Regions from separate parts of the Psychrobacillus psychrodurans genome, predicted to be linked through region 1. Evidence: a T-box and tRNA genes for the amino acid it is inferred to sense, from the RefSeq annotation. Region 1 holds a T-box; the other regions hold tRNA genes.

Evidence for each region. A T-box is a leader RNA that pairs with one kind of tRNA and senses whether it is charged. The one in region 1 lies ahead of argS (arginine--tRNA ligase), so its partner is inferred to be a tRNA-Arg.
Region 2: it encodes a tRNA-Arg, which carries the amino acid that the T-box ahead of argS (arginine--tRNA ligase) is inferred to sense. The anticodon was not compared.
Region 3: it encodes a tRNA-Arg, which carries the amino acid that the T-box ahead of argS (arginine--tRNA ligase) is inferred to sense. The anticodon was not compared.

Annotation. Positions count from the first base shown of each region.
Region 1 is NZ_CP189791.1:2,035,698-2,041,523, forward strand. Features, by position in the region: gene argS (arginine--tRNA ligase) at 1-1,409, opposite strand, end outside; T-box leader at 1,446-1,664, opposite strand; gene ACQCPR_RS09665 (GNAT family N-acetyltransferase) at 1,706-2,248, opposite strand; gene ACQCPR_RS09670 (hypothetical protein) at 2,362-2,592, shown strand; gene ACQCPR_RS09675 (ABC transporter permease) at 2,623-3,651, opposite strand; gene ACQCPR_RS09680 (hypothetical protein) at 3,648-4,487, opposite strand; gene ACQCPR_RS09685 (DUF4188 domain-containing protein) at 4,653-5,123, opposite strand; gene ACQCPR_RS09690 (hypothetical protein) at 5,173-5,460, opposite strand; gene ACQCPR_RS09695 (transglycosylase SLT domain-containing protein) at 5,574-5,826, opposite strand, start outside.
Region 2 is NZ_CP189791.1:2,927,672-2,933,497, reverse strand. Features, by position in the region: gene rapZ (RNase adapter RapZ) at 1-143, shown strand, start outside; gene ACQCPR_RS14430 (gluconeogenesis factor YvcK family protein) at 148-1,119, shown strand; gene whiA (DNA-binding protein WhiA) at 1,148-2,089, shown strand; gene ACQCPR_RS14420 (HPr family phosphocarrier protein) at 2,108-2,365, shown strand; gene ACQCPR_RS14415 (hypothetical protein) at 2,725-3,150, shown strand; gene ACQCPR_RS14410 (hypothetical protein) at 3,239-3,541, shown strand; gene clpP (ATP-dependent Clp endopeptidase proteolytic subunit ClpP) at 3,639-4,235, opposite strand; tRNA gene ACQCPR_RS14400 (tRNA-Arg) at 4,401-4,472, shown strand; gene ACQCPR_RS14395 (catalase) at 4,573-5,511, opposite strand; gene ACQCPR_RS14390 (hypothetical protein) at 5,781-5,826, shown strand, end outside.
Region 3 is NZ_CP189791.1:2,460,451-2,466,276, reverse strand. Features, by position in the region: gene sdhA (succinate dehydrogenase flavoprotein subunit) at 1-121, shown strand, start outside; gene sdhB (succinate dehydrogenase iron-sulfur subunit) at 124-900, shown strand; gene ACQCPR_RS11925 (thioesterase family protein) at 1,064-1,516, shown strand; gene ACQCPR_RS11920 (helix-turn-helix domain-containing protein) at 1,578-1,802, shown strand; gene ACQCPR_RS11915 (MarR family transcriptional regulator) at 1,881-2,336, shown strand; gene racE (glutamate racemase) at 2,347-3,144, shown strand; gene ACQCPR_RS11905 (XTP/dITP diphosphatase) at 3,271-3,873, shown strand; gene ACQCPR_RS11900 (metallophosphoesterase) at 3,882-4,379, shown strand; tRNA gene ACQCPR_RS11895 (tRNA-Arg) at 4,465-4,538, shown strand; gene ACQCPR_RS11890 (hypothetical protein) at 4,766-4,915, shown strand; gene ACQCPR_RS11885 (amidohydrolase) at 5,401-5,826, shown strand, end outside.

The sequences.
Region 1 (5,826 bases):
AAAGTGAATGCTTCAACCTCAAAGCTACCTTTTTGAAGCAATGAACAAATTCGAGCATTGGTATATTGTACATAAGGACCAGTTTCTCCCTCAAAGTTAAGCATCTGTTCCAACGAGAACTCAATATCATTCATCCGGTCATTTTTTAAATCATTGAAAATCACTGCACCTACTCCAACTTGTTTTGCAACTTCTTCCTTATTTTCTAATGTTGGATTTTTCTCTTCAATATTATGCTGAGCAGTCTTAATAGCATCAGTTATTACGTCCGCAAGCAATATTACTTTACCTTTACGTGTAGACATTTTTTTACCGTCTTTGAGCATCATACCAAATGGAACATGCACTAGATTTTTGGACCATTCAAATCCCATTTTTTCAAGTACAGAAAAAAGTTGTTTAAAGTGAAGTGTTTGTTCATTCCCCACAACATAAAACGTTTTACACGCATGAAATGTTTGATGACGATATATAGCTGCTGCTAGATCGCGTGTCGCGTAAAGAGTCGCCCCATCTTTTTTGGTAATCAGACTAGGTGGCATATCTTCGAGTTCTACTACAAAAGCACCGTTAGATTCAATTAACAATCCCTTTTTCTTTAAGTCGTCAACTACTCTAGTCATTTTATCATTATAAAAAGCCTCCCCAGCATAAGAGTCAAAATGAACTCCTAAAAGTTCATATATTATTTGGAACTCCTTTAAAGATGCTTCTTTAAACCAATTCCATAGGGTTAGAGCCTCTTCGTCACCTTCTTCAAGTGATTTAAAAGCTGCACGAGCCTGATCATTTAAAGAATCATCTTTTTCTGCCAGATTATGAAAATGTACATAAATCTTCAATAACTCTTCGATAGGTGCTGCAAGTATTTTCACTTTGTTTCCCCATAATTTATAAGCAACTATCAGCTTGCCAAATTGTGTACCCCAATCTCCTAGATGATTAATGCGAAGAGCTTCATACCCATTCTTCTCCGCAATATTTGCTAAGGAGTTACCGATTACAGTTGAACGTAGATGCCCCATGGAAAAAGGCTTCGCTATATTCGGTGAGGAAAAATCGATTACAATTTTTTCATGCATGCTATTTTTACTTCCATACTTCTGTAGATCCGTCATAATAGAATGTAAAACTTGGTTTGTAACAAAAGCTTGATTGAGGAAAATATTCACGTATCCACCAGCAACTTGAACGCTAGCTATTAATTGATCCTCTAGTTTCGCACTTAACTCTAACGCTATTTGCTGCGGAGCTTTACGAAATTTTTTGGCTAATGTAAAACAAGGAAATGCAATATCTCCTAATTCTGTCTGCTTTGGCTTTTCCAGTAACAGTTCTACTTGTTCAGCAGTCCATTCATTTTCTAAAGCAATTGAAATGACATTTGCGATTTGATTTGTCAGGTTCATGTATTTTCCTCCCATATAAAAAGCTCTCGTCTCTAAATAAGAGACGAGAGCTAAAATTCCCGTGGTACCACTCTAGTTGCCACAATTGTGACCGCTTTTCCGTTCTTAACGAGGTGTCTTCCCCGATTTTCCCTACTAGACTTTCAGGACATTTCTCCAAAGTGCGGTTCATCGATTCTTCGTGTATTAGGCTCACACCATCCCTAACTCGCTTCCCAGTCTCGTATCGACTACTCTCTTCTTCAATGAATTTAACATTATGATTTTAGATATCTTACAAGAAGTTCAAAATTCTGTCAACTGTCTAAATCATCTTTTAAAATAGAATACATATACAAATCATCAAATTTTCCACAAGTATATTCATAATGTCTTAGTAAACCCTCTCTTTTAAACCCCTGTTTCTCCACTAACTTTTGTGAAGGGGCATTGGCTGGTTCGATCAAGGCTTCGATTCGTTCGAATGAATAATGATTAAAACCGAACTTAATAACTGCTTCTAAGGCTTCAAAAGCAATTCCTTTTCCCCAATATTCTTTGCTTAATTCGAATCCTACCTCAGCACGGTAATTCTTTGTACTTCTATTAAGAAATCCACAACTTCCGATAACCTTTCCAGCATCTTTTAGCGTAATTCCCCATCTAATGCCAGATCCATCTTTGCGGATAGACTGATACCAACTGATTTCATCCACTGCGTCTTCTACAGATTGAAAAGGTTCCAATCCCATATGTTTTACAACATCTTTATCTGACAAATAGCGTAACATGTCAGAAGCATCCTCGTTTGTAACTTCTCTTAATAATAATCTTGATGTTTCAATAATTGGCATAGTCATTGTTAAAACCTCGATTCATTTGTAAAATAAATTTTGATTAGCAAAAGGTAAAACCCAAACCTCGAATAGAACAACCTCTACTTTGTCATATTAACTACAAAGGAGATGATATAATGCCACGAAGAAGTGACAATCAACATGTGAACCCCTCTCCACATTTTGATGGTGAAATAGAAAATATATTAAATGATCCAACAGCAACTACTGGTGCTAAAATCGGTATTCAATTGAATGCAAAAGAAGAATTTGCACAAGAAAGAAATCCATTCAACTATCTTCCAAATGGAGATAAAGAAATGGAACCATTTGAAAAGTTAACAAGAGGTAAAAAAGTAGAAGAATAAATGTTCCAAACAAAAGCTGCAGATAACTTTCTACAGTTTTTGTTTTTCCTTATAAAGTAACTGCATTTTTTCTTTTAGCTGTTGTTGATTCCATTCCACAGTTTTATCAGAGACAAAAGAGACTTTCTTACGCCTCGGTATTTTCACTTGACCACTAACAGCTCGAGTATAGCCTTCTATCATCGAAGCAATGGCTAAAATGACAAGTGCAAAGCAAATAGCTGGACCGAGCGGCAACCAAGGAACTCCCTGCAAATAACGGAAGGAGGATCCAAAAAGACTTGCCCATTCATATGCAATCGATTTAGGAGGATCAGCGAACATTGGGTCATAACTGACATCTGTCCCTCCAATATACAATTGTAAAAGCCCTAAATGAGTAAAGACAACTAATGTTTCCACGACCTGCTGACCATATAAGACGAATAGCTTTTCTCGCATCATTGGGAATAGATGTCTAGTAATAATTCGGGACTTACTTGCCCCTAGAGTTCTCGAGGCTAGAATATATTCCTGCTGATACAATAAGTTCGCCTCATTGCCAATAAGTGAAGAAACAATCGGCACTGTAATAATGGCCATTAAAACGACTTGTATGACAATACGCTCCCAGACAGTTGTGGAGAATCCTTCCATCGGCTCCCATAACACAGGAAACAAAATTAAATAAGAAAAAATAGTCATTGGTATATAATGTAGAGGATCAATGAAACTATTAATAACTGTTCGACGTTTTTGCCAATATGTTCCGATTGCAAATCCAATAGGCACGGCTATTAGCATACGTACCGCAGCGACACCCATAGCTGAAATAATCGTATATTTTGCACCGAGCATAATTTTTGCGAACATATCAAAGCCAAATTGATCGGTCCCAAGCGGATGAAGCCAACTTGGAGAGAGCGGTGCAGCCTCTATGACTCGCCCTTTTTCCATTATAAAATAGGTTTGTTTCGGGTCTGGACCATTTAACCATTCAAATACAAAGCTTCCGATAAGAAAGAAAGCTATTATGAGAAAACCGAATACAAAATAAGGTTGCTTCAATAACAATTTCATAAAATAGTACCTCCACGGCTTGTTCGACGTAAAAAGTACCACTCAAAAAAGCTATATATTATGAACACTGGTATGAAAAAGCTACAAACAGTTATTAAAAATAATTCTCCAGACATATGTTCGCTTAAGTGGAACATAATTCCTGGCATGTTGAACATACGCTCTAAGATGAATAAATTTGACAGCATAAACCACATCGTTTTTTTAGATTGAAAGAAAATGCTAATGATAGCGTTACGAAAAATATGTATGAGTAAAATGATAACCTTATTAAACCCAAGAGATCTTGCTAGCTCCACATACAACTTTCTTTCTTCTGCTTCAAACGTCAGCATACTTAAGCGGTAAAGCTGAACCATCGGCAAAATCATTAAACAAAAAACTGGAAGTAGGTAGATTTTTTCTCCACCAGTAGATGCGATTGACATAAAAACACCCGTATGTCTATGGACAAAGATAACTAGTAATTGAATAAGCAAAATAACTAGAATATCAGGTAATGACTCCAAAAAGAAAAACAATGTCTTGATTCTTTGTCGGGAACGTTCCTTAAAAAGCATAGTAATTATGGTGAATGATAAAGCGAAAATAACTGCAGCAAGCAGTGCTAAAAATAATATTTCTAGTGAGTAGAGGATATACTCCCCAATATAACTACTATAATATGTATCTAGGAAACGATTCAATGGAAAGATAACGAGTAAATGTTCCCCATATTCCCTCCACCAAAGCTCTCCTTTTTGAAAACCATTAATAAGAATTGGCAATCCACTGATTAGTAGAATACCGATGAATGCAACAGCTAACCTCAGCATCCACTGTATAAAACGTTTCACAAAAAATCCCCCTGTTGCCTATAAGTTATGATGAAATTATCATAACATAGTGAAAACAAAAGATAGAAAATTTTTAGTAAATTGCAAAAGAAATTGATGGCAGGTTGAGCAAAAACTAAATCATACTGCTAGTTTGGTTGTGTTAAAGCAACTGGCATAGATACATTATTTACTTACTCTCCACCTTGCTGTATCTGTCTTCGAAACTACCTGAATATGAGAAAAAGCTTTGGAAAGTCCGTACCTTGGCATATTATTATATATAGCCTCCGATGCACTCTTTTCAATTATATATGTTTCGTGGTAAATCCCAACACTTCCATCATCTTTAATCTTTTGGTTAAAAGTTTTCCAAGCTACAGAATGAGTTTTCCCATGAGCATATGCCTCCAAATCCTCAAAGCTCTTCCAATACTGGATCAGTGTAACTCCCCTCCAATTTAGAAGAAATTCAGTGTGAATAAATCCTAATCCAGGGTTCTGATACAATTCCTTTATCATAGGTCCCATTGCGCGAAAAACTGGTACCCACTTTGTAAATGAAAAGATTTTATTAATACGCATGCCAATAAAAAATAAAACAAAACTCTCATCTGTACTAGCAACAAACCTACCGTTATAAATTTTCTTACTCAAAAAATCCCCCTCCTAATCTATGATTAAAATAATATATTGAGTATATTCTCTATTTTTTATAGGTAGTCTTCTTCAGTAAAAATTCTTCTTTATCAATAATTTCTACATAAAAAATGTTACTCCTTTCTTTATCGCCTTTTAATAGCTCTCCAAGCGTAAGCTTTCCGTGTGCACGACTTCTATCTCTGTGGGTCAAAAGGGCGTCGTTGGTCACAGAGGGCGCCCTGCGCTCACTGGAGTCGCCACCTTGCGCGTTATCAATGACGATCACTTTTAGAAAAACGGATAATTGTATATATAAGCAATTAGAAAATAGCTCAAGTAAATAAATTAACAAATGCCACTTACTCCAACGTATAAGGTATTGGAGTAAGTGGCATTTAAGTTAACAGAATGCAGTATAGATTTTTTGAACCAAAAAAATCATTGAATAAGGGTCTTTGTGCATGGTTATTTTGTAAGTAATGCTAACTTTCTTTTAGAGGGTGTTTCGTATTTTACTTTTGTGGATTTTTGAACGTAACTTCCTCCACCAACACCATATAAACCACCATGATTACTCTTATAGCTATATAGTCGGAACTCCTCTCCTTTTTTCAAAGGACGCACTGTAGTTAGTGAACCGTCGTTCGCCAATTTGACTAAGTTTGTATTAGATAGAATAGTCACTTTGCCTATTTGCCCAAGTTTAAGTTCTGTTTTT
Region 2 (5,826 bases), 890 kb from region 1:
GAAAAACCCAACTAGTAATTGCATTTGGATGTACCGGAGGGCAGCATCGCTCTGTTACACTAGCAGAATACTTCGGGAAGTCATTGAGAGCAGAAGACAAAACCATAATTACGCATCGTGATGTCGTCATTAGAAAGGAATGAAGGAATGGAACCTACAAAACGCCGTAAAAAACTAGTTATACTCGGTGGAGGTACGGGTCTATCTACGTTACTTCGTGGCTTGAAAAAATTTCCACTGGATATTACGGCAATCGTAACAGTCGCAGATGACGGAGGAAGCTCTGGGCGACTTCGAGATGAATATGATATACCACCTCCTGGGGATGTTCGAAATGTATTAGCAGCTCTTTCAGATGTCGAGCCATTAGTGGAGGAAATGTTCCAGTATAGATTTTCTCATTCAGCCGAATTGGAAGGGCATTCACTGGGGAATTTGATGCTAGCTGCATTAACATCCATAACAGGTGATTTTGCCCATGCCGTAACTGAAATGAGTCGAGTACTAAATATTCGTGGGAAAGTGCTACCGGCGGCCAATCAAATAGTAACTTTAAATGCTATATTTGAAGATCAAACGACCGTAAAGGGAGAATCTAAAATTCCGTGCTATGGCAAGAAAATTGAAAGAGTATTTATTACTCCTCCAGATGTGAAACCGTTACCAGAAACTATTAATGTCATTCGACAAGCTGATGTTATTGTTATTGGTCCAGGAAGTTTATATACAAGTATTTTGCCGAATTTATTAGTGCAAGATATACAAAAAGCGATTAGAAAATCTAAAGCGAAGAAAGTTTATATTTGTAATTTAATGACACAGGCTGGTGAGACTGGTAATTATTCGGCGTATGATCATGTAAATGCATTGATCGAACATGTCGGTGAGAACTTCTTGGATGCTGTGTTAATAAGTAAGGAAGAAATTCCTGAAAATGTGAGATATTTGTATAAACAAGAACAGGCATCTCCTGTTAGAATAGATATTGACCAATTAGAAAAGTTGAATATTGATATAGTAAAAAAAGACATTTCAGTCGTTCATGACGGTGCTGTTCGGCACGATGCAACGGAAGTAGCGAAATGGCTTGTAGAATACGCAGACGGGTTAAACGTTTAACCGTCGAGGAGAAAGGGGGAAACGGAATATGTCGTTTGCTTCTGAAACTAAAAAAGAGATGACTCAGGAAGAGTCTGAACCTTGTTGTGCACGAGCAGAGCTTTCTGCACTCATACGCATGAATGGTTCACTTTCATTTAGCAACAAAATGTTAAGCTTAGACGTTCAAACAGAAAATGCAGCTATTGCTAGAAGACTATATACATTAATAAAATCGTTATACCCATATCAAGTTGAATTACTTGTTCGAAAGAAAATGAGATTGAAAAAGAATAATATATATATTTGTCGTATTCGCGAAGGGGCAAAAAACCTGTTAGAGGATCTTCAAATTTTAATGGATGGTTTTCAATTTGAATACTCCATTTCCAAAGAGCTTGTGCAAAAGAGTTGCTGTAAACGAGCTTATTTAAGAGGAGCCTTTTTAGCAGGAGGGTCGGTTAATAATCCGGAAACCTCATCTTATCACTTAGAAATTTATTCTTCATATAAAACACATAGTGATGCACTGGTAGATTTGATGAATGAATATGAACTGAATGCGAAAACAATAGAACGAAAAAAAGGGTTTGTCGCATATTTAAAGGAAGCAGAAAAGATTTCTGACTTCTTAAGTATTGTGGGAGCCCATAGAGCTTTACTGAAATTTGAGGATGTCCGTATCATTCGAGATATGCGAAATAGTGTAAACCGTCTTGTTAATTGCGAAACGGCGAATCTGAATAAAACAATCAGTGCAGCCATTCGCCAGGTAGACAATATTCGGTTTATCGAGAATTCTATCGGCTTAGATCAATTACCAGAAAAACTTCGTGAAATAGCTAGGTTACGAGTAGAGTATCAAGATGTTACACTAAAAGAACTAGGTGAAATGGTTTCTACTGGCAATGTGAGTAAATCAGGTGTAAATCACCGATTGCGAAAAATAGATGAAATAGCAGATGCGCTTCGTAATGGAGAGACAATTTAAAGAAATGGGGAGTAGACAATGGCAGAACAGCAGGTAGAAGTAAAATTATCTTCAGGACTTCAAGCAAGACAGGCTGCACTTTTTGTACAGGAAGCAAATCGTTATATCGCAGACGTCTATTTAGAAAAAGATACTAAAAAAGTAAATGCGAAGAGTATTATGGGAATTATGAGCTTGGCAATCAGCAAAGGAACAAAGGTAAGTTTAAGTGCTGATGGTTCCGATGCAAAGGAAGCAGTAGAAGCTCTAGCTAATTTCATCTCGAGTGAATCTTAAAAATGAACGGCCTCACTAGTCAATTTAGACGAAAGGGCGGTTTTTTTTATATTGTGCTTATTTTCGTTTCAGGTGGACGCTTTCCGCGGGCGAGGTCGAGCCTCCTCGGGCGGCGCTACGCTTCTTCCCTGCGGGGTCTCAACTTTCTCGCTTTTCCCGCTGGAGTCGCCACCTTTCACTACAATCAATTAAGTGAGTAGTATCCAAATTGAAGATTTAGTATAGCTTTGCCTTGAACTCTTAACTAAGCTGAATTATCCAATATAAAGGAATTAGAAAGTATTTGCAGAATAACTATTTACATTGGGTGAAATAAACTGCTTACCATTCATTGAAGAGCAAAATAAGGTGGTGGTTGTATGAAAAATACTATAAAAATATTCATTCTTGTGGTAATAACTCTCTTAATCTCAATTGTGTTAGTAAGAATTCAATTATCGAATAATATACAAATAGAAAACGTATTGACTGAGGAGTTTTTCAGAAGCGAAACTAGTTTAAGCATAGAGAAAATAAATAATTTAACTTTTACAGAAATTAATATATCTGAAAAAAATCAAACGGAAATTAAGGAACTATTTAAAGAATTGAAGCTAAAAAGAACGGATGATTCTTATTCTCCACTTGATGCAAAATACAGGATAGTATCAACATCGAATCCGGATGACCAAATGTATATATTTGTTGGTGAAAATAGAATTGTATTTCCCCATAAAATTAGTGCAGGGTATAGCATAAAAAATAATGATGAGCTTATAGAGGAAATAGAAAAGTTATTGAATTAAGTATTTTCATAAAAAGGGTGTATCAAAATTTAGGTGAACTTTTTATGTAGAAATGGAAGTATAACTTGTTTGTTAAAGGAGATATGGATTGGAAAATATTAATAAACCAAATATCGCACTAATTTTAAGTGCGCAAAGAGCACTTTTTCGTGCTATAACTAAAAATACAAAAGCCATTTACGCAAAAATTGAAAATAATAATCTTATTTGGAAAGTATACTTTGATGAAATTCCTACAGAGGAAGAAAAAGAAATGCTTAGTATAGCTGCGACAGAAATTATATGTGATTTTCCAGAAATATATTCTGCTGATGAACAATATATTCACCATCCAGAACCAATAAACTTTAAAGATATTAAATATTATAATTGGCCATATACACGGTATTGATTGAGGATTAGATCCTTATAGTTAGTACCTAAATGAAAAATCAAGAATTATAAAAAACTCCCAAAGGAATATACCTTTGGGAGTTTAAATCAATTTATTATGATTTTTTCATTTCGCTACGATCGATAATGTGATCGATTAAGCCGTATTCTTTTGCGCGTTCAGCTGTCATGAAGTTATCACGATCTGTATCACGTGAAACGACTTCAATTGGTTGACCAGTGCGCTCAGCCATGATGTTATTTAATTTATCGCGTAAGAATAAGATACGTTTTGCAGCAATTTCGATTTCGGTTGCTTGCCCTTGTGCTCCACCAAGTGGTTGGTGAATCATTACTTCAGCATTTGGAAGCGCATAGCGTTTACCTTTTGTACCTGCTGTAAGTAGGAATGCACCCATAGAAGCTGCCATACCGATACAAATTGTTTGTACATCAGGTTTGATGAACTGCATTGTATCGTAAATTGCCATACCAGCTGTGATACTTCCGCCTGGGCTATTAATATAAATAGAGATGTCTTTTTCTGGATCTTCTGCTTCAAGGAATAATAATTGAGCAACGATCGAGTTAGATACGTTATCATCAATACCACTTCCAAGCATAATAATGCGATCTTTTAATAATCGAGAGTAGATGTCATATGCACGCTCTCCACGATTAGTTTGTTCAATAACAGTAGGAATTAAATTCATCCTGATTGCCTCCTTCAAAGGTGGTTTAAATTAGTTAGTTACTGAGAAAGGTTCCCTCAGTTGTAACTTTATCATACACATTATGGTCAAGGAAGGTCAAATATTAAGCTTGAAAAAGTTCGCTTGAATTATATTCCTTCTATTTGTATAATAGATAAGTCGCTTGCCCTTGTAGTGTAATGGATAACACACAAGCCTCCGAAGCTTGGAATGTGAGTTCGATCCTCGCCGAGGGCATAAAGTAAAACTACCAACAGTGGGGATTTTTCATCCCCCACCTACTTTTTTCTTAAAAGTGAAGGTAGGTATAACAAGTTATGTAAAGCACCCTATATGCTTAGGGTGTTTTTTTGTTTTCTTTATTTCTTCTATCGTACGATACTGCATAAGACTCATGTCTAAAATGGAGAATTGGATCATCGGGCAATTCAATGCCTTTTCCAACGATAGTAGGGTCGAACAATAGGCTTTCTGTAGGAAATATTTTATTATTAATTGTTAATTGACCGATTAAAATCTTTTGTCTGTCTGTTGGCCAAGTATCGGTAGGATCATCTGTTGCGTCTGTATCCTCTGCTAAACGTATAAATAACTCGAATGATACAGTTCCTTTATCGAGTCGTTTCTCTAAATCCTCACTCAAATAATTAGTGGACAAATTTATGCTGCTAAGGAAGGAAGATGATTTTTTCTCCTTTAAGGGACGCCACTCGTATTTTATGGCTTGCCGCTTACCTTCAGCATTCACAAGATAGAAAGCATGTATAGGATAATAATGCAGGGCAGCGTAACTAATAGGGGGTTGCTTTAGCTGTTCCTTGAGTGCGAGTAATGTTTTTTTGTGCTCTGGGAAGGTAGTGAGAAGTTGTACAATTCCTAGACCTAGATCAATTGAATGAACCCCCGTTTTATGAGAGCCTAAAATTTTCAGCATTTCAATAAAAGTTTTTGGATCTTTTGTTATGAACATCGGAATGGTGGTACATACTTGATGACTAGTAGAACCATCTGGTTGATGAAAATGAATAGACATTCCTTTTGCCGGAGATAGGAAATCTGCTGCAGTAGGATCTGGTGGGCTATTAGAAAAACGGACTGTAGCGGGCACTGGTTCTGATTGAAGATGGGGTGCTGTTGTATAAGGAATCGCTTTCCCGTTTGGAGTAAAAACTGCTTCATAAAATTCGCCTTTTGCATGTGCACGACGATGGCCAGGGAATTTTCCTTGAAGCTGTTCCAACGTATTAATAGCATCATGTGGTAGTGTATTGCTCATCAAAATCACCTCATTTTTAGAATGAAAAGAAAGATATCATTTAATAATCATTACCACTGAATAAATTAACTAAACAATGAAGTACTGAAAAGTAGTCATTTGCAGCAAAAAGACTGCTCATCTTTGGAAAATCCAAACCTTTTTTATCTTTAATAATGTATTTACTTGCGGAAGATGTTGGCTTACTTGCGCTTAAGAAAGAGTTACTTGCACTCTTTATCGGATACTTGCGTTCTGCCTAAGTTTACTTGCTTTCAAGAGGAGTTTACTTGCTAAACGGAAATTTCATCCAATTGGTATTCACTCTTAACGATG
Region 3 (5,826 bases), 420 kb from region 1:
GAAAACTACTATGGCGAAGTTTGATCCAGCTACAGGGGCTCCAGTTTTACATTATGAAGAAGTAGATATTTCTATTATTCCACCTCGTAAACGCGATTATTCTGCGAAAGGGGACAATTAATAATGGTAACAGCAACTGAAACAAAAAAAGTACAGTTTGAAATACTACGTCAAAATACACCTGAATCAGAACCATTTTGGGAAAAATTCGAAGTAAATTATCGACCAAATATGAACGTTATTTCTGCTTTGATGGAAATACGTCAAAACCCGGTAAATGTGGATGGCCAAGCTACAACTCCTGTAACTTGGGATATGAACTGTTTAGAGGAAGTATGTGGAGCTTGTTCAATGGTTATCAATGGTCGTCCGCGTCAATCTTGTTCGGCTTTGATCGATCAATTGACACAGCCAATCAGATTGGCACCAATGAAAACATTCCCGGTTGTACGTGATCTTCAAGTAGACCGTACACGCATGTTTGATTCTTTGAAAAAAGTAAAAGCATGGGTTCCTATCGATGGATCATATGATCTTGGTGAAGGTCCTCGTATGCCAGAACGTAAACGTCAATGGGCATATGAACTTTCTAAGTGTATGACTTGTGGTGTATGTCTTGAAGCATGTCCAAATGTAAACAGTGGTTCTAACTTTATGGGACCAGCACCACTTTCACAAGTACGTTTATTTAATGCACATCCAACAGGTTCTATGAATAAGGATGAGCGTTTAAATACAATTATGGGAGACGGTGGCCTTGCAAACTGTGGTAACGCACAAAACTGTGTTGTTGCTTGTCCAAAAGGAATTCCACTTACAACTTCTATCGCTGCATTGAATCGTGACACTACTGTTCAAATGTTCAAAGACTTCTTTGGAAGCGACCGTATGGTTGATTAATAGAAATGCGTAAGCATATTGGTATGTTGCAACAAGCTTTGAGCTGAAGCTTGATAATAAATGCTATAAGAAAATCTGTGTAGAATATTATTATTCTATGCAGATTTTTTCTTTCTCTGTTACAATAAATGAATATTCATTCATTTTAGGGGGAGTTTTAATTATGAAGGCTAAATACATAGAAGATATTGCGATATGGGAACAGGATTTCCAGTTTTATTCAGAGGTTAGTGTACGATTTTCAGAAACGGATATGTATGGACATTTGAATAATACGGTTACATTTGCTTATTTTGAGTATGCACGAATTGAATACTTCAAGCATATTCAACTCATGAATGACTGGCTAAATCCAAAGGGAGAAAAAATTCCGGTTGTTGCTGATTTGCAATGTGATTATGGAAAACAAGTATTCTTTGATGAGAAGCTTCGCATATATGTAAAAGCAAATTCTATTGGCTCATCCTCTGTGGATATACATTACATGGCAAAGAACGAAAAAAGTGAAATTGTCTTTACTGGCCGTGGATCCATTGTTCAAATTGATAAGAAAACTGGTCGTGCTGCAAAATGGTCTGACGAGGAAAAAGAAGTTTTTCAAAAGAGTATTAACTAGCCGTCACCTACCATCCCTGTGCTACATACGTTAGTAGGAGAGTGGATAGGGGGCTATGGCATTGTACGACAATAATCAGCATCGTTCGATTTTGACTAATAGAGAACGTCAAATCTTTCAGTTATTAGTAGAAGATAATTCTACAAAGGAAATTTCAGCATTGTTATCGATAAGTGAGAAAACAGTTAGGAACCATATTTCAAATACAATACAAAAATTAGGAGTTTCGGGTAGGTCACAAGCGATTGTAGAACTATTACGATTAGGTGAACTATCGCTGAATTGATATGAATCCTTGCCATTTTCCTCATAACACGTCACAATAATAGAAAGTAGGTTATTGTTTTGAGGAGTGAAGGAATAGATGGCAGAGGATATAAATAAGACAATATTAGATAAGGATCAAGTCGCTTTTTTAGAAAAAGAGCTTCGACATATATCTGGAATCATTAAACAAAAAGGTCGACAAATTTTAAGTACCTACACTATTACACCTCCACAGTTTGTAGCACTTCAATGGCTACTAGAACTGGGTGATATGACTATCGGAGATTTATCCAATAAAATGTATTTAGCTTTTAGTACAACGACGGATTTAATTGATCGTATGGAAAAAAGTGACCTTGTAAAGCGTATAAGGGATGAACAAGACCGTCGTGTTGTTCGTATACATTTGTTAGAAGAGGGCGCACGAATTATAGAAGAGGTTATCGACAAACGACAGCAATATTTAGAGGATGTACTTCAACATTTCGATCAAGTTGAAGTAGCTAATTTATCTATATTATTAGAAAAACTACATCAAGAGATGAAGAACTGAGGAATTAGACGTGAATGCCCCAATTGGTGTTATAGACTCTGGAGTAGGTGGGTTAACAGTTGCGAAAGAAATTATGCAATTACTACCGAATGAAAAAATAATTTACATTGGCGACACAGCCAGATGCCCGTACGGTCCTAGAACTAGCGAAGAGGTACGGAAATTTACCTGGCAATTGGCTAATGCTTTGGCAAAAATGAATATCAAAATGCTTGTAATTGCGTGTAATACAGCAACAGCAGTGGCACTTAATTCTTTAAGTAATAAGATGCCCTTTCCGGTTATAGGAGTAATTTTCCCGGGTGCCCGAGCGGCGATTAAAGCAACAAAAAGTAATGAAATAGTAGTGCTAGGTACAAGCGGTACTATTAAAAGTGGTGCGTATGAGAAAGCTATTGCTTCTTTAAATACGTCTAGTAAAGTAATTCCTTTGGCATGCCCCACGTTCGTACCACTTGTAGAAAGTAATGAATACGAAGGCGAATTTGCTCGAAATATGGTGATGGAAAAATTAGCGCCACTTAAGAGAGAGCAATTTGATACCGTTATTTTAGGCTGTACGCATTATCCACTTTTGCAAAAGCATATTGAAGAGGCAGTTGGGAATCATGTAAAAGTACTTTCTTCCGCTGAAGAAACTGCTCATGATGTAAAAGAATATTTAAACTACCATGAACTAAATAATCCGATTAAACATAAAGAAACACCAATATTTTTTACGACCGGCTCTGTACCTATATTTAAAACAATCGTAGAGAAATGGTTGGAAATACCAAGTGCAGATGTTCGAACAATTTCATTTAAATGACCCTGTTAGCTTGAGAATCCTCGAATAGCGGGGTCTTCTTTTGCTTGCGGGGGAACATTAAAAGGAGCTGCTAACCAGTTTGGTTAGCTGGCTTTTAAAAATAAAAGAAAAAGGACGAGATATAAAATGAAACAGATTATTATTGCTACTAAAAATAAAGGAAAAGCCAAAGACTTTGAAGCTTTGTTTAACCCTTTAGGATATGAAGTGAAAACACTCCATGATGTCGCAGAAGAAATGGATATAGAAGAAACGGGCTCAAGCTTTGAAGAAAATGCATTACTAAAAGCTACTTCCCTAGCAAACCATTTACAAACGATGGTTATTGCAGATGATAGTGGTTTAGAGGTTGATGCACTTGGTGGACGCCCAGGCATCTTTTCTGCCCGTTATGCAGGTGAAGAGAAAAATGATGAGGACAATATAGATAAGGTATTAAAAGAGCTTGAAGGCATCAAAGAATCGGAAAAAACGGCAAGGTTCGTATGTGCAATTGCCGTGGCATCCCCAAACAAAGAACCTTTCACGGTTAGAGGGACGTGTGAAGGGGTAATTGGGACTGAAAGAAAAGGGACGAATGGATTTGGATACGACCCAATTTTTTATGTTCCATCTGAACAAAAAATGATGGCAGAACTAACAGCTGAGCAAAAGGGAGCCATATCTCATCGTGGCAACGCTATAAAAAAACTTTCATTGGGCCTAAAAGAAATAATTTCTGAAGGATAGGTGAGGTAATGAAGTTACTAATAATGAGTGATACGCATAGTGCAACTAACTTAATGGAACAAGTTATTGAACAACATCAACAGGAAGTGGACGCGATTATACATTGTGGAGATAGTGAGTTAAATGCAAGTTACTTCTATAATACTCCTATCCGTGTTGTTCGTGGAAATTGCGATATGGATGATCGGTTTCCTCTAGAGGAACTTTTTACTGTCCAGGATTTAAAAGTACTTGTAGTTCATGGTCATAAATATAATGTAAAATCGACATTAATGCCCCTTTATTATCGAGCGCAGGAGGTACAAGCCTCAGTAATATGCTTTGGTCATTCGCATTTATTAGGAGCAGAAATGCAAGAAGGTATTTTATTTATCAATCCTGGTAGCCTACAGCAACCTCGAGGACGTAAAGAAAAAAGCTACGCAATAGCTGAAAATATCGGTAATTCCTGGACAGTTTCTTTTTATTCCGCTGAACATATAATGCTTGAAAAAGTAACTTTATAAATTTTTAGAAATAGTGTTGACTTAACTTCATTATCATTATATAATAAATCTTGTCTTTCCTATCAGTTTAGGTGGGGGAGTACTTGTCTCAGTAGCTCAGCTGGATAGAGCAACGCCCTTCTAAGGCGTCGGTCGGGGGTTCGAATCCCTCCTGGGACATACTAAATAAATACATACATTAACTCTTTGTGAGAAAAGGGATTCGGTTGGGGCTTCGGTCATCAATGCAGAATCCCTTTTTTATTACCCTTGAAGTTAAGTGAATATATTACCGATATTATCTTCCAAATCAATCGAATGGAGGATTTTTGTTTACTACAGTAAAATAAGGTATATTATATTTGTTGGATAGATTCTCTTTAAGGAAAGAAAAGTAGGTGAACAAAGTGGGAAAATATCAATTGGATACCAAAGGTAAGCAAACTGTGGCAAAGTATCATGAAAAACATAAGCCTGCCAAATTTGATAAAAAGCAGCAACTTGAAAAAATACGTGTCGAGTATTTGAATAAGAAGCAAGAACAAACAGATAAATAATATGAAAGAAAATATACAAGTCGTTCATCTGCTAAAAGTGAGCAAAACAATTGTGAACGGAAAATCTTTTTGAACGTACTTTATTCAGCAAATTCTAGGAGTCCTTTGTCTAAGGGCTCCTTTCTATTTTTATTAAGTATGATTTTTATATTACTAAAAGAATATTTAAAGTGAGCCTCAAAAGAGAAAAAGAGTTAAGCTTTTGAATTCCTATGATTTCTCCCTTTCGTGGAAGGGATTGTCCTTGACGGTAACCTTTATAGTTTTTGAAAGAGTAGACAAACAAATTCTCCATAAAAACTTTCTTAGTGTTTTTTGCGTTTATTATACGTTTCCAAAGTCTATAGTATCGACTTGTTCTACATTTTTTCTAGACTTCATATACTCTTTTGAAAAGACGGAATATTAAGATATATCTAAAAATTATATTTAATTTATGAATAGCTTATTTTATAATAAATATAACTAAGAGGGAGGGGAAGAATATGAAAACTATTTTTATAAATGGTCAGATATACACGATGAATCCGAAGGAACCTATTGTGCAATCCATCTATATGAATAATGAACGAATCGTTGATATGGGGTCGAATGAGGAGATTCAACTACAATGGGGGAGAGATGGAGCTAAAATTATCGATTTGGGAGGTAGGACTGTTGTGCCCGGCTTAATAGATAGTCATTTGCATATTTCGAGTGTTGGTATCAATTCTCAAGAACTGGATCTCACTAATTTAAAAACTACAGATGAATTATTGGATTCTATCGAGAAATGGGCAGTTAATATGAAACCGGGTGAATGGATTTTAGGTAGGGGTTGGGATGAAAATGTTTTTCCAAATAGAAGAATTCCATCTATTGAAGAGCTAGATAAAGTTTCGTTGAATACGCCACTTTTTTTACCTCGAATT